DNA from 3 places in the Anaerofustis sp. LCP19S3_F7 genome. Region 3 is predicted to be linked to each of the others. Evidence: predicted binding sites of a transcription regulator. Region 3 holds the regulator's gene; each other region holds the start of a gene.
What was found. Region 3 encodes NrdR, which represses ribonucleotide reductase genes. Its sites were predicted from a motif close to CACNANATNTNGTG; they were not measured.
Positions count from the first base shown of each region.

Region 1: ACTQYZ_RS02045 (anaerobic ribonucleoside triphosphate reductase) is a predicted target of NrdR. The motif match lies at 2,360-2,373, and genes of this name have one in related genera.
Region 2: ACTQYZ_RS08395 (vitamin B12-dependent ribonucleotide reductase) is a predicted target of NrdR. The motif match lies at 2,497-2,510, and genes of this name have one in related genera.

Region 1 is NZ_JBQKFF010000001.1:399,330-403,628, reverse strand. Features, by position in the region: gene ACTQYZ_RS02045 (anaerobic ribonucleoside triphosphate reductase) at 1-2,263, opposite strand, end outside; gene ACTQYZ_RS02040 (YwaF family protein) at 2,527-3,279, opposite strand; gene ligA (NAD-dependent DNA ligase LigA) at 3,391-4,299, opposite strand, start outside.
Region 2 is NZ_JBQKFF010000008.1:41,660-45,958, reverse strand. Features, by position in the region: gene aroC (chorismate synthase) at 1-163, shown strand, start outside; gene ACTQYZ_RS08410 (chorismate mutase) at 173-1,090, shown strand; gene aroE (shikimate dehydrogenase) at 1,093-1,896, shown strand; gene ACTQYZ_RS08400 (shikimate kinase) at 1,899-2,408, shown strand; gene ACTQYZ_RS08395 (vitamin B12-dependent ribonucleotide reductase) at 2,540-4,299, shown strand, end outside.
Region 3 is NZ_JBQKFF010000006.1:9,658-13,956, forward strand. Features, by position in the region: gene ACTQYZ_RS06915 (D-alanyl-D-alanine carboxypeptidase family protein) at 1-868, opposite strand, end outside; gene spoIIM (stage II sporulation protein M) at 923-1,555, opposite strand; gene ACTQYZ_RS06925 (NUDIX hydrolase) at 1,641-2,177, opposite strand; gene nrdR (transcriptional regulator NrdR) at 2,177-2,641, opposite strand; gene ACTQYZ_RS06935 (sodium/proline symporter) at 2,769-4,299, opposite strand, start outside.

The sequences.
Region 1 (4,299 bases), on a different contig from region 3:
TAAATCTGTCTAAAGTTCCTACTAAATAACCTGTTATTCTTCTTATTCTTTCAAAAGGAACATCAGTATCATTTTCTTTTCTATGACAACATGGACATTCATCATATATTACACCGTTATATCCACAAACAGGGTCTCTATCAACAGGATGGTTAATAGCACCGTAACCAAGTCCCATTTCTTTCATGCATCTTACTATTTTTTCAAATGCTTCAAGGTTCTTTGTTGTATCCCCGTCAAGCTCAACATATGTAATATGTCCACCATTTGTAAGTGCATGGAAAGGAGCTTCTTTCTTAATTTTTTCAAATGCACTTATTTCATATCCTACAGGAACATGGAATGAGTTTGTGTAATAATCTTTATCTGTTACACCAGGAATAATTCCATATCTCTTCTTATCCATTTTAACAAATCTTCCTGACAAACCTTCCGCAGGAGTTGCTATTAAAGAGAAATTTAAGTGAGTTTTATTTGTAACATCATCAAGTCTTTCTCTCATATGTTTAACAATTTCAAGACCAAGTTTTTCACTTTCTTCGCTTTCTCCGTGATGTTTACCAACTAAAGCTGTAAGTGTTTCTGCAAGTCCGATAAAACCAACTGTTAATGTACCATGTTTTAATACTTCACCTACAGTATCATCCGGTTTAAGGTTTTCTGAATCAAGCCATACACCTTCGCCCATTAAGAAAGGAGAATTTCTTACTGTCTTTGAACATTGTATTTTAAATCTATGTAAAAGTTGATCTACACATAAATCAATTTTTTCATCTAATGTTTGATAGAATTTATCAATGTCTCCCTTTGCATCAATAGCAAGTCTTGGTAAGTTAATTGATGTAAAACTCAAGTTACCTCTTCCTGTAACGATTTCTTTTGTCTTATCAACATTGGCCATAACCCTTGTTCTACATCCCATATATGCAATCTCAGTATCAGGATCTCCTTCTTTATAATATTGAAGATTGAATGGAGAATCTATAAATGAGAAGTTAGGGAATAATCTTTCGCTAGATACTTCCATTGCAAGTTTAAATAAATCATAGTTAGGATCTCCAGGATTATAATTTATTCCTTCTTTTACTTTAAAGATTTGAACAGGGAATATAGGAGTTTCTCCGTTCCCAAGTCCCGCTTTTGTTGCAAGAAGAATATTTTTTATAATCATTCTACCTTCACTTGAAGTATCTGTTCCATAATTAATAGAACTGAAAGGAACTTGCGCACCGGCTCTTGAATGCATTGTATTTAAGTTATGTACCAATGCTTCCATTGCTTGATATGTTGCTTTATCTGTTTCTTTTAGAGAGCTTTTCTTTGTAAATGAAATCAATGTATCAATATCTTTATGATCCAATTTATCTAAAGCTTCTCTTTCAAGCTTCATGAACTCTTCATTATCATCTAATTTTGGATAAAGTCCGCTTTTTTCTTCTATTTCTTTATATAATTCTTTTGCAACTTCTTCGCCGTTTTCCATGCCTGCAAGAAGTTCCAATGCTTTACCCATATTAGTTACATATATTTTCTTATAAGTTTTTTCAACCCCTGCTGCTAAATCATAATCAAATTTTGGAATACTTTGTCCACCATGTTGGTCATTTTGATTTGATTGAATAGCTATACAAGCAAGAGCAGAATAAGTTCTTATATCTTTTGGCTCTCTTATATATCCGTTACCTGTTGAAAATCCGCCTTTAAATAATTTTGTTAAATCGATTTGACAACAAGTTGTAGTTAAAGTATAAAAGTCTAAATCGTGAATATGAATATCACCTTTTGAATGAGCTGCAGCATGTTTTTCATCTAAAATAAACATACCATAGAAGTTTTTTGCACCTTCAGAACCATATTTAAGCATAGTTCCCATTGCAGTATCACCGTTAATATTGGCATTTTCTCTTTTAACATCATTTTCTATTGAGCTTTTGAAAGTTAAATCTTCATAAATTTTCATAAGAGTTGTATTCATTTCTCTTACTTTATTTCTTTCGGCTCTATATAAAATATAATTTTTTGCAGTTTTAGCATGTCCACTTTCAATTAGTGTCTTTTCTACTATATCTTGTATTTGTTCAACAGTTGGAATAATGTCAACATATCTTTCATTTAATATTTTATCAACTTGATCAGAAAGTTCTCTGGCTATTTGATAATCTTGTCCGCCAACAGCTTCCGCAGCCTTATAAATGGCATCTGTTATTTTCCTTTTTTCGTATTTGCTTGTTCTTCCGTCTCTTTTTAAAATCTCCGTTACCATATTTTTTTCTCCAATTATATATTAATAAAATTATATTTCGCTTTGATCGTATTCAATTATATATTGTGTATATAACTTTGTCAAGAAGAAAAAAAACACAAGATATAGTGTTTAGCATAATTCCTAACACAATTCGACATTTTCATGTAATAAAATATTTTTACTGTTATGTTTACTCTTATTTTATACTCAAATTTAATGTTATTTTTATTTTTTAATATCTTTTATCCAATAAAAAAAGACTAATGATTGTACATTAGTCTTTATACAATTTCTTCCATTTTATTTTGTCTTGAATAAGCTATCTGCCATGGGGCATACATAAGTACCCAAACAAATAATACAAGTGACAAAGCTGCAGGAATATAAAAATTTCCAAACACATTATATAGTATCTCAAGAGGAGAGCCTGGTGCAGGAGCACTTAAAAACATAAAATTTGTTCCCCATGCTTTATTCATAAAATATACGGGAACGGCAATTATACCAACTAACAATGCTGTCTTTGGCAAAACTTTATAATTAGGTTTTAGTCTTCCACTATATAAAAGCATAAATACAAATACAACAAGCCATGTATGAATGGTAAAAGAATTTATGCATGAAAAATGAAGCATTGGGTATTCTGTCCAATCAGGGAATAATAATGCTGCCATTGCTCCTGGAAGAGAAAGTGCATATAAATATTCACCGCAAATTTTCCCAGGCTTAAAAGCATACCAAAAAGTAAAAAATATTGATATACCGCACAAATGAAATGGTAAATGCCCAAGATTAAAAGTTCCTGCATAAATATGAATAATATCTTTAATGATTTCTTGCATAACTATAACTATTGCAAAAATTTTTAATATTTTATTTTGTTTTTCATAATCTGCTTTTTTAAACATACGACACATACAAACGATAAATAAAGTTATAGCTAAAAGCCAAGTTAAATGCTCAACTCCATATGTATTCCATGTTAAATTTAAAGGTATGTCTTCTGGTCTTGAAAAAAAATATTTTAATGTCATTTATTCTTGTCCTTATTTTTTATTGTTACAAATACATTATAATACATTTTATTTTAATATTACAAAATTTATCTAATTTTTACATAAAAAAAGAACTTCAAAAGAAGTTCTTTATATCATTTTTTCGAAATCATCTTCAGAAATTATTTTTATTCCAAGAGTCTTTGCTTTTTCTTCTTTACTTCCTGCATTTTCACCAGCAAGAACATAAGTAGTTTTTTTACTTACAGAAGAAGAAACTTTACCTCCGTAGCTTTCAATTATCTTCTTCACATCATTTCTCTTGTATTTGGATAATGTTCCCGTTAAAACGAAAGTCATACCTTCAAACTTCAAATCTTCATTTTCTTCGTTAATATATTCCATATTAACCCCTAAAGATTTCAACTTACTAATCAAAGATATTTTCTTTTCATTACTAAAAAACATTATAATTTCATTTGCCATCTTATCTCCTATTTCATTAATAGATATAAGATCATCATATGTGGCGTTCATTAAATTATCCATACTTTTAAATTCTTTTGCAAGAAGTTTTGCTCCCTGCTTTCCAACTAAATTTATGGACAGCGCAAAAATCAAATCTTCAAGAGAATTTTCTTTTGATTTTTCTATTGCTTCAATCATGTTTAAAACGGATTTTTCACCCATTTTTTCCATTTGTTCTATTTGTTCTTTTTTATCTTTTAATCTGTAAATATCGCTTACATCTTGAATTAAGTCCGCTTCAATTAAGTTTTCCAAAACTCTCTCTCCCAAAGTATCAATATTCATCGCATCCCTTGAAGCAAAATGAATTATTTCTCTGGAAATTTTAGCCGGACAGTCTATATTTACGCATTTTATTGCGCTTATGCCTTCTTCCCTTACAACTTCATGACCACATACAGGACAAGTCTTTGGCATTTCAAAGATTATTTCTTCACCATTTCTTTCTTCTTTTACGGAACTTACAACCTGAGGAATTATTTCTCCTGCTTTTTTTACTATAACTTTATCCCCTATTCTTATGTCATTGTC
Region 2 (4,299 bases), on a different contig from region 3:
TGCAAGCATCGCAAGAAAACAAAGAACCATAAATGTCGAAACAAAGGAAAATACAAGTTTGGAAATAGTGGGAAGGCACGATCCCGTTATTGTAAAAAGAGCTGTTCCTGTAATAGAAGCAGCAAGTGCAATTTGTTTATATGATTTTTTGTTATGTGATTAGGAGTTATGTATGAAGAGTTTGGAAGAATCAAGAAGAAGAATTGACGAAATAGATAAAGAATTAGTTAAACTTTTTGAAGAAAGAATGAATACTGTCGTAGACGTGGCGAAGTATAAAAAAGAAAATAATATCGAAGTATTAAATACCAAAAGAGAAGCACAGGTAGTTGAAAATGCAATAAACAATCTTAAAAACAAAGATTATTCAGAAGAGATTGCCGACTTTTTCAATCATATTATGGATATAAGTAAGAATTTTCAAAGAAAAGCAATTGCCGATAAGGCAATAAACATAATAAAAGAAAAATATACTATTGATTTGGTTGAAAGTGCTAATAAGATAGGTTACATAGATAAAATAAATCATTTATCAATTGATGCAATGAATTTATATTTTAACAAAGACCTTGAAGTAATTAAATTTGAAGAATACGAAGATATTTTAAAAGCTGTTTCAAACGGGGAAATAGACTTTGCCTTTTTGGCTTTAGATAATGCCGGAGACGGGCACGTTGCAAAAATGTATTCTCTTCTTGAGACTTACGATGATGTTTATATAAAAGATAAGTTTGTTGTAGATGATAACTTAAACGTAATAAACAAAAATAAATCTGATAAACTTGAAGATTTAAACAAATTTATAATTCTTGGTAAAGATAAATATTTCTGCAAAGATTGTACTAAAGTAGATTTACTTGTTAAAATCGACAATAAATCGAAATCATTAAGTCATTTAATAAGATACTTTGCAAATTATAATATCCACATTAATAAAATAGATTCAAAAGAAACAAATATATACAGAAAAGAATTTACAATTTATATTAATTTTGACGGCAGTTTACAAGATAACAATGTTTTAAAAATGTTATACGGACTTGACGGTGATTTGCCATATATAAGAATTCTTGGAACATATAAAGGATAGATATGAAAAAATTTGGTTTAATTGGTGAAAAATTACCTCATAGTTTTTCAAAAATTTTACATAATACGGCTTTTGAAGTATTAAATTTAAATTATGAGTATGAGCTTTATGAAATAGATATTGATACGGCACAAAATATAAAAGATTTTATGAAAAAAAATAATCTTGACGGAATAAACGTAACTATTCCTTATAAAAGAACCGTTATGGCTGGTTTGGATTTTATAAGCGAAGAGGCTGAAAAAATCGGTGCCGTTAATACAATAAAAAATGTTAACGGAAAACTTTACGGTTATAATACCGATTATTACGGCTTTATGTATCAGCTTAACGTGAACAATGTAGAAATAAATAATAGTAAGGTTGTAATACTAGGCAGCGGCGGCGCAAGCAAGGCCGTTATTTCTTGCGTTAAGGATTTAGGTGCAAAAGAAGTTTATTTGGTAAGCCGTAATAAAAGCGATAAACAAGCAAAAAATGACGTTAATTTAATAGACTATGAAGATTTAAAAGAAATAAAAGCTCATGTAATAATAAATACAACACCTGTTGGAATGTATCCTAAAGTTGATTTTTCTCCTGTTAATGAAGATATAATCAAAAACTTTGATTACGTAATTGATGTTGTTTATAATCCGCTAAAAACAAAGTTTATGGAAATAGGCGAAAACTTAGGTAAGAAAACTTGCGGCGGAATTGAAATGCTTATTATTCAAGGTCTTAAATCAGAAGAAATATGGAATGACTTTGTAATTTCAAAAGAAGATACAAATAAGATTATATCCAAACTTAAAAAGGAAATATAAAAATGCAAAAGAATATTTTATTAATCGGTATGCCGGGCTGTGGTAAAAGCAGTATTGGTAATGCACTTGCAAAAGAGCTTGGTTTAACTTTTATAGATATGGATAATTACATTGAAGAAAAGATAAACAAAAAAATCAGTGAAATATTTAAAGATGGTGAAGAAAGTTTTAGAGATATAGAAACCTTTTATTCAAAAGAGCTTTCAAAATTAAACGCCACTCTTATTTCTTCAGGAGGCGGAATAGTCACAAGAAAAGAAAACATTGATTATTTTAAACAAACAAGCATAATAGTATTTATAAACAGAAGTGTTGAAAATATATTAAAATCTAAAAATCTTGGTAAAGACAGACCACTTTTAAAAAATAACGAAGAACATATTTATAACTTGTATAATAACAGAATTGGTTTATATAAAAAATACTGTGATATTGAAGTAAGCAATAATGGTTATTTTAAACACTGCATAGAAAACATAATAAAAGAATTAAATAAAAAGGACGTTTTATAACGTTCTTTTTTGTTTTTTGTTAGATAAAACTTATTGCAATTACAATAATAAATGATATACTAATAATTGTATTAATGCATGTAATTTATACTATATGTTGTAGAATATTTTACATAAGAAAGGTGAACTTTATGGATAATTTAAGTGTAAACAATATTTTCAAAAGACGTTTTACCAAAAGACTTGAAGAAGATAACAGCATTACGGTTTATGATTTATTTGAATATAAAACCGTAGATGTTGAGATTTTTGATTATAAAACACAAAAAAACATTTTTGAAATGCATGATTTGGAATTCCCTGAATTTTATTCAAAAAATGCCTGTAATATCATAGCATCTAAATATTTTAGAAAAGCAGGGGTAGGAAAAGATAACGGACACGAAACAAGCATAAAACAAGTAGTTGATAGAATGGTAGGATTTTGGGCAGATGCTCTTGTTGATGAAGGGCTTATAACAACTCAAAATCAATATAATATTTTTTATGATGAAGTAGCTTATGCTCTTTTAAATCAAATGTGGGCTCCAAACTCTCCACAATGGTTTAACACAGGAATAAAGAGAAACTACGGCATAAGCGGTGAAAGTGACAATATGTTCTACTTTGATCCTGAAAGCAGAAGCGTAAAGAAGAGTAAAGACAGATACACAAGAACACAAGCATCAGCTTGCTTTATTCTTTCTATAAAAGATACATTGCTTGGGGATAATTCTATTTCTGAGCAATACGTTACAGAAACAAAGTTATTTAAAGGCGGTTCAGGGGTAGGAACTAACTTTTCTAATTTAAGAGCAGTAAACGAAAAACTTTCAAGCGGCGGAAAATCTTCAGGTATGATGAGCTTTTTAAAAGGTTTTGACAGAAATGCCGGAGCAATAAAAAGCGGTGGAACAACAAGAAGAGCTGCAAAAATGGTTATAGCCGATATTGATCATCCTGAAATTGAAGATTTTGTTTCATGGAAAGCAAGAGAAGAAGACAAAGTAAGAGCTCTTGGAAAAATGGGATATGATACTTCAATGGACGGAGAAGCCTATCAAACAGTAAGCGGACAAAACGGAAATAACTCTGTAAGACTTAACAGAGAATTTATGGAAAAAGTCTTAAACTTAAGAGAAAATCCTGATGCTACTTTTGAACTAAAAGGTAGAGTTGATGAAGAAGTAAATAAGGAAGTTAAAGTAAAAGACTTATGGGATTTAATTTGTAAATCAGCATGGAACTGTGCAGACCCTGCCGTTCAATTTGATGATGTTTTCAATGCTTGGCATACTTGCCCTGCCGGTGAAGATGGAAACGTAGGTGCAAAATACAACAGAATAAATGCAACAAACCCATGCAGTGAGTATGCTTTCCTTGATAATACTGCTTGTAACCTTGCGTCAATCAATATTTACAGATTCTATAACGAAGAAGAAGGAATCTTTAAATTAAATGATTATATTCATTTGATTTCTTTAATACAACTTGTTCTTGAAGCATCAATTCACTGGGGACAATTCCCAACTGAAGAAATAGCAAGAAAGAGTTATATGTTTAGAACAACAGGTCTAGGACTTGCAAATATGGCTTCACTTCTTATGGTATTCGGTTATCCATACGACAGCGACGAAGGAAGAAACTTAACTGCGGCATTATGCTCTATTATGACCGCACAATCTTATCTTGTTTCTGCTTTAATGGCAAGAAGTGTCGGACCATTTGAAAAATTTGATATTAATGCTGAGTATGTGTTAAGAGTACTTAGAAACTCTGCAAGATGTTCTCTTGCTTTAGATGATAATTTTGAAGGGCTTGATTATGTTCCTTTAAAACTTGATGAAGATGTAATTTCTGAAATGGGACTTGAAGAAGTTTTAAATGCAAGCAGAATTTTATGGACAAAAGC
Region 3 (4,299 bases):
TAGTTACAATATTTGTTCCTTTGTAATTACTAAAACCATAGTTTAAAAGCTTGTTTGCTTCTTCAAATCTTGTTTTTGAATCGGGAGCATTTAAAACAACCGCAATAAGACGAAGATCGCCCTTTTTACCCGTAGCAGAAATACAGTGTCCCGCATCAGCTGTATACCCTGTTTTTAACCCATCAACATTATCATTCATTTTTAAAAGTTTATTTGTATTATTAAGAAGTCTCTCTTTATCATTATTTTTACCTATTTTTATGGTTTTCTGCCAAGTGGCACTTATTTTAAAAACATCAGGATACTTACACACTTCTTTTGTCATTAATGCAATATCATAAGCACTTGAATAGTGTTTATCCACAGGAAGTCCGTTTGAATTTACAAAATGAGTATTTTTCATTCCAAGACTCTTTGCTTTTTCATTCATCATAAGAACAAATTTCTCAATGCTCCCCCCTATAAATTCCCCCATTGCAGCACAAGCGTCGTTTGCACTTTCAATTATAATTGCATTCAAAAGATCTTCAACACTTCGCATCTCTCCTTGTTCAAGATAAAGCTGACTCCCTCCCATATTACTTGCATAATCAGATATTGTAACCATATCGGACATATTTATGGTTTTATTATCAATAGCTTCTAATATCAAAAGTATCGTCATAACTTTTGTAACGCTTGCCAAAGGAAGTTTCTTATTCATGCTTTTTTGATACAAAACTTTTCCGCTTGACGAATCCATTAAAACTACAGCCTTACTTTTTATGTTCAAATCTACTTTTTCCTTTTCTGCCCCTTTTACAAAAGCAGGCATAATATTAAACAAAAAAGCAAATATTAATACTATGGAACTTATTCTTTTTAACATAATTTTCTCCTCCCTTTTAATATTTATTAAAGTAAAATATAAATATTAATATTATTACAAAAAAGAAGAAGAAAATAATACCATAAGTATAGGAGCAACATAACTTTCAAAACATATACCTATAACATTAAATAAAAAAGCCACTACTATGTATATAGTATATCTAAAATAAAAAGAAGAATTTTTCACTTTACCATATTTGTTTTTATTGTTTTTTTGAATTGAGCTTTTAAAACAAGAAGACATCACAAAGGCAAACATCAAGGCAAAATTTTTAATTATATTTGGAATTATCAAAACACAAATTAAAAATAAAACTCCTTTAAAACCATAAGAAGATATAAAAAACGTTATTACAAAACCAAACAAAAAACCTTTGTAAAACATTATACTTATGGAATATAAAATGCTTATTGCACTAAGCCCCAAAATAAGAAGAAAAATATATATTTTTATATCTGAATACATTGTTTGAGTAAAAATCTTTTTACTGTCTATACTTGATGTATCTTTTGTAAGAAGTTCAAAAAAAGAACCTATGTAATTTTTAAGTTCCTCCAATTGTGTAGAGCTTAAAAAATATATACTGACTCCTCCTATTATAATTCCAAGAAGAAAAACAAGAAGAAAAAATAAATATTTATTTTTGTTTTCCATAAAATGATAATTTATAAATTCTCTAATCATAAAATATTATTCCTTATTTTTTGTGACATAAAAAAGACATACCCTATTAATAAAGGGTATGTCCTTATTTATATTTTATGACTGTTTAAATATTATTTTCTAAACAATATTTAAGAAAGGGAACAATAATTTTTGAATCTGTTATTTTTCCTTCAAAAATCTTTTGTTTTAATTCTTTTATATTTATTTTATATACATTTATAAACTCATCATCATCCAAATATTGACAGGTTTTAACCAAATCCTTTGCTAAATATACATGTATTAATTGATTACCTAATCCTATATCAGGATAAAATTTCATATATGGGATTATATTACGAGAAGTATACCCTGTCTCTTCTTCAAGTTCTCTTAAAGCTGCAACATCAGGATCTTCTCCCTTTTCTAATTTACCAGCGGGAATTTCATCTGTAACATCATAAACAGAGCATCTAAACTGTTTTACTAAAATAACATTATCATATTCATCTATTGCTAAAATAGCACAAGCTCCCATATGTTCAACATTATCTCTTGTTGCTTCATTTCCGTTTGGAAGTATAACTGTATCTCTTTTTACATCAAATATATTCCCACTTAAAAGCTTTTCGGTTTTAATAACGGTTTCTTTTATTTCCATTATTTATTTCCTCGCTCGTTTAACATACTTTTTAGTTCATCCATAAAGCTGTTTACATCTTTAAACTGCCTATAAACAGAAGCAAATCTTACATATGAAACCTCATCTAAATCTTTTAGGTATTTCATTATCTCTTCCCCTATTAAATTTGATGATATTTCTTTCTTTGCTATTTTTTGAATATTACTTTCTATTTCATTTACAACATGTTCTATCTGCTCAATAGAAACAGGTCTTTTTTCACACGATTTTATTATACCATTCATAAGTTTATTTCTGTCAAAAGCTTCTCTAGTACCATTTTTCTTAACTACAATTAAAGGTATCGTTTCTATTTTTTCATAAGTTGTAAATCTTTTTGCACAAGATAAACACTCTCTTCTCCTTCTTATAGCCGTATTATCATCAGTAGGTCTTGAATCTATAACTTTACTTTCGCTAAAACCGCAATGTGGACACTTCATTTTTATCACCTTTCGTTCCTAAAATATATAAAAATTATATAATATATTTTTATTTAACTCAACCTTAAGAATATATAAATTATTCAAACAAAAATAAAAAAGCGGATAACTCCGCTTTTAACAAAAATTATAATAAACTTTGTACTTTATCATATTCATCAGTTATTTCTTTTTCAGGTTCAGGAGTAAGAAGACTTACCACAACCATAAATATACAACCTGTTAAGAAAGCAGGTAATAATTCATAAATATCAAATAAACCACCTAAATTACTTATAACATATTTCCATAAGAATACCATAGCCCCACCGGAAATCATTGAAGCAATTGCACCGTATTTATTAGCTCTTCTCCAGAAAAGAGCAAATAATACAACTGGTCCAAATACAGCACCAAAACCTGCCCATGCAAATGATACAATAGAGAATACTGAGCTGTTTGGATCTTTTGCAAGGAAAATACCAAGAACAGCAATTGCAATAAGACATCCTCTTGCTACAATCATTCTTTTTTTACCATCAAGTTCTTTACCAAAGAAACCACCTATAATGTTTTCAGATACACTTGAAGAAGCAGCAAGAAGTTGTGAATCCGCAGTTGACATTGTTGAAGCGAGAATACCTGCAAGTATTACACCGGCAAAACAAGCAAATATCCATCCATGTGTACTTAGTACATTTGCAATTTGAACTATTACTGTTTCAGAAGATGTTCCTTCAAGGAAAGGAATAACAGATGCTTTTGTCATTCCATAACCAATTATACCTATCAAAATAGAAGCAAACATAGAAATTACAACCCATATAGAAGCAACTCTTCTTGAAATTTTAAGTTTGTCTTTATCTTCAATAGCCATAAAACGAAGTAATATATGAGGCATTCCAAAATAACCAAGTCCCCAAGCCATTTTTGAAACGATTGTTAAAAAGCCGTAACTTTCAGCAGAACCCGTTGTCATATTATGAGTTGAAACCATACTTAAATATCCGGGAAGTTCTTTTGCGTTGTTTATTACCATATCTATACCACCTGCAGCACTTATTCCAAAAACAAGAATAATAACAAGGGCAACTGACATGATTATACTTTGAATAAAGTCTGTGGTGCTTGCAGCAAGGAAACCTCCCATTGCTGTATATAAAATAATAACCACTGCACTTACAACCATTGCGGTAAAATAATCAATACCAAATAAACTTGAGAATAATTTACCACAAGCAGCGAATCCTGAAGCAGTATAAGGAATAAAGAAAATAATTATAAATAATGAAGATATAAGCATTAAAATCTTCTTTTTATCTCTAAACCTATTTGAAAAGAAATCAGGAAGAGTAAAAGAGTTCTTTGAAACTTCCGTATATAATCTTATTCTTTTTGCTATAATAAGCCAGTTTACATATGTACCTATTGCAAGACCTAAAGCTGTCCATCCTGAATCGGCTATACCTGATAAATAAGCAACTCCAGGTAGTCCCATAAGTAACCAGCTACTCATATCAGAGGCCTCGGCACTCATAGCCGTTACAAAAGGTCCAAGTTTTCTTCCTCCTAAATAAAAATCGTGAGCCGTCTCGTTTTGTTTTGATAAAAATGCTCCAATAACAACCGTACCTATTAAATAAATAAATATGACCGCAAGCATTCCTATTTGGTTTGCT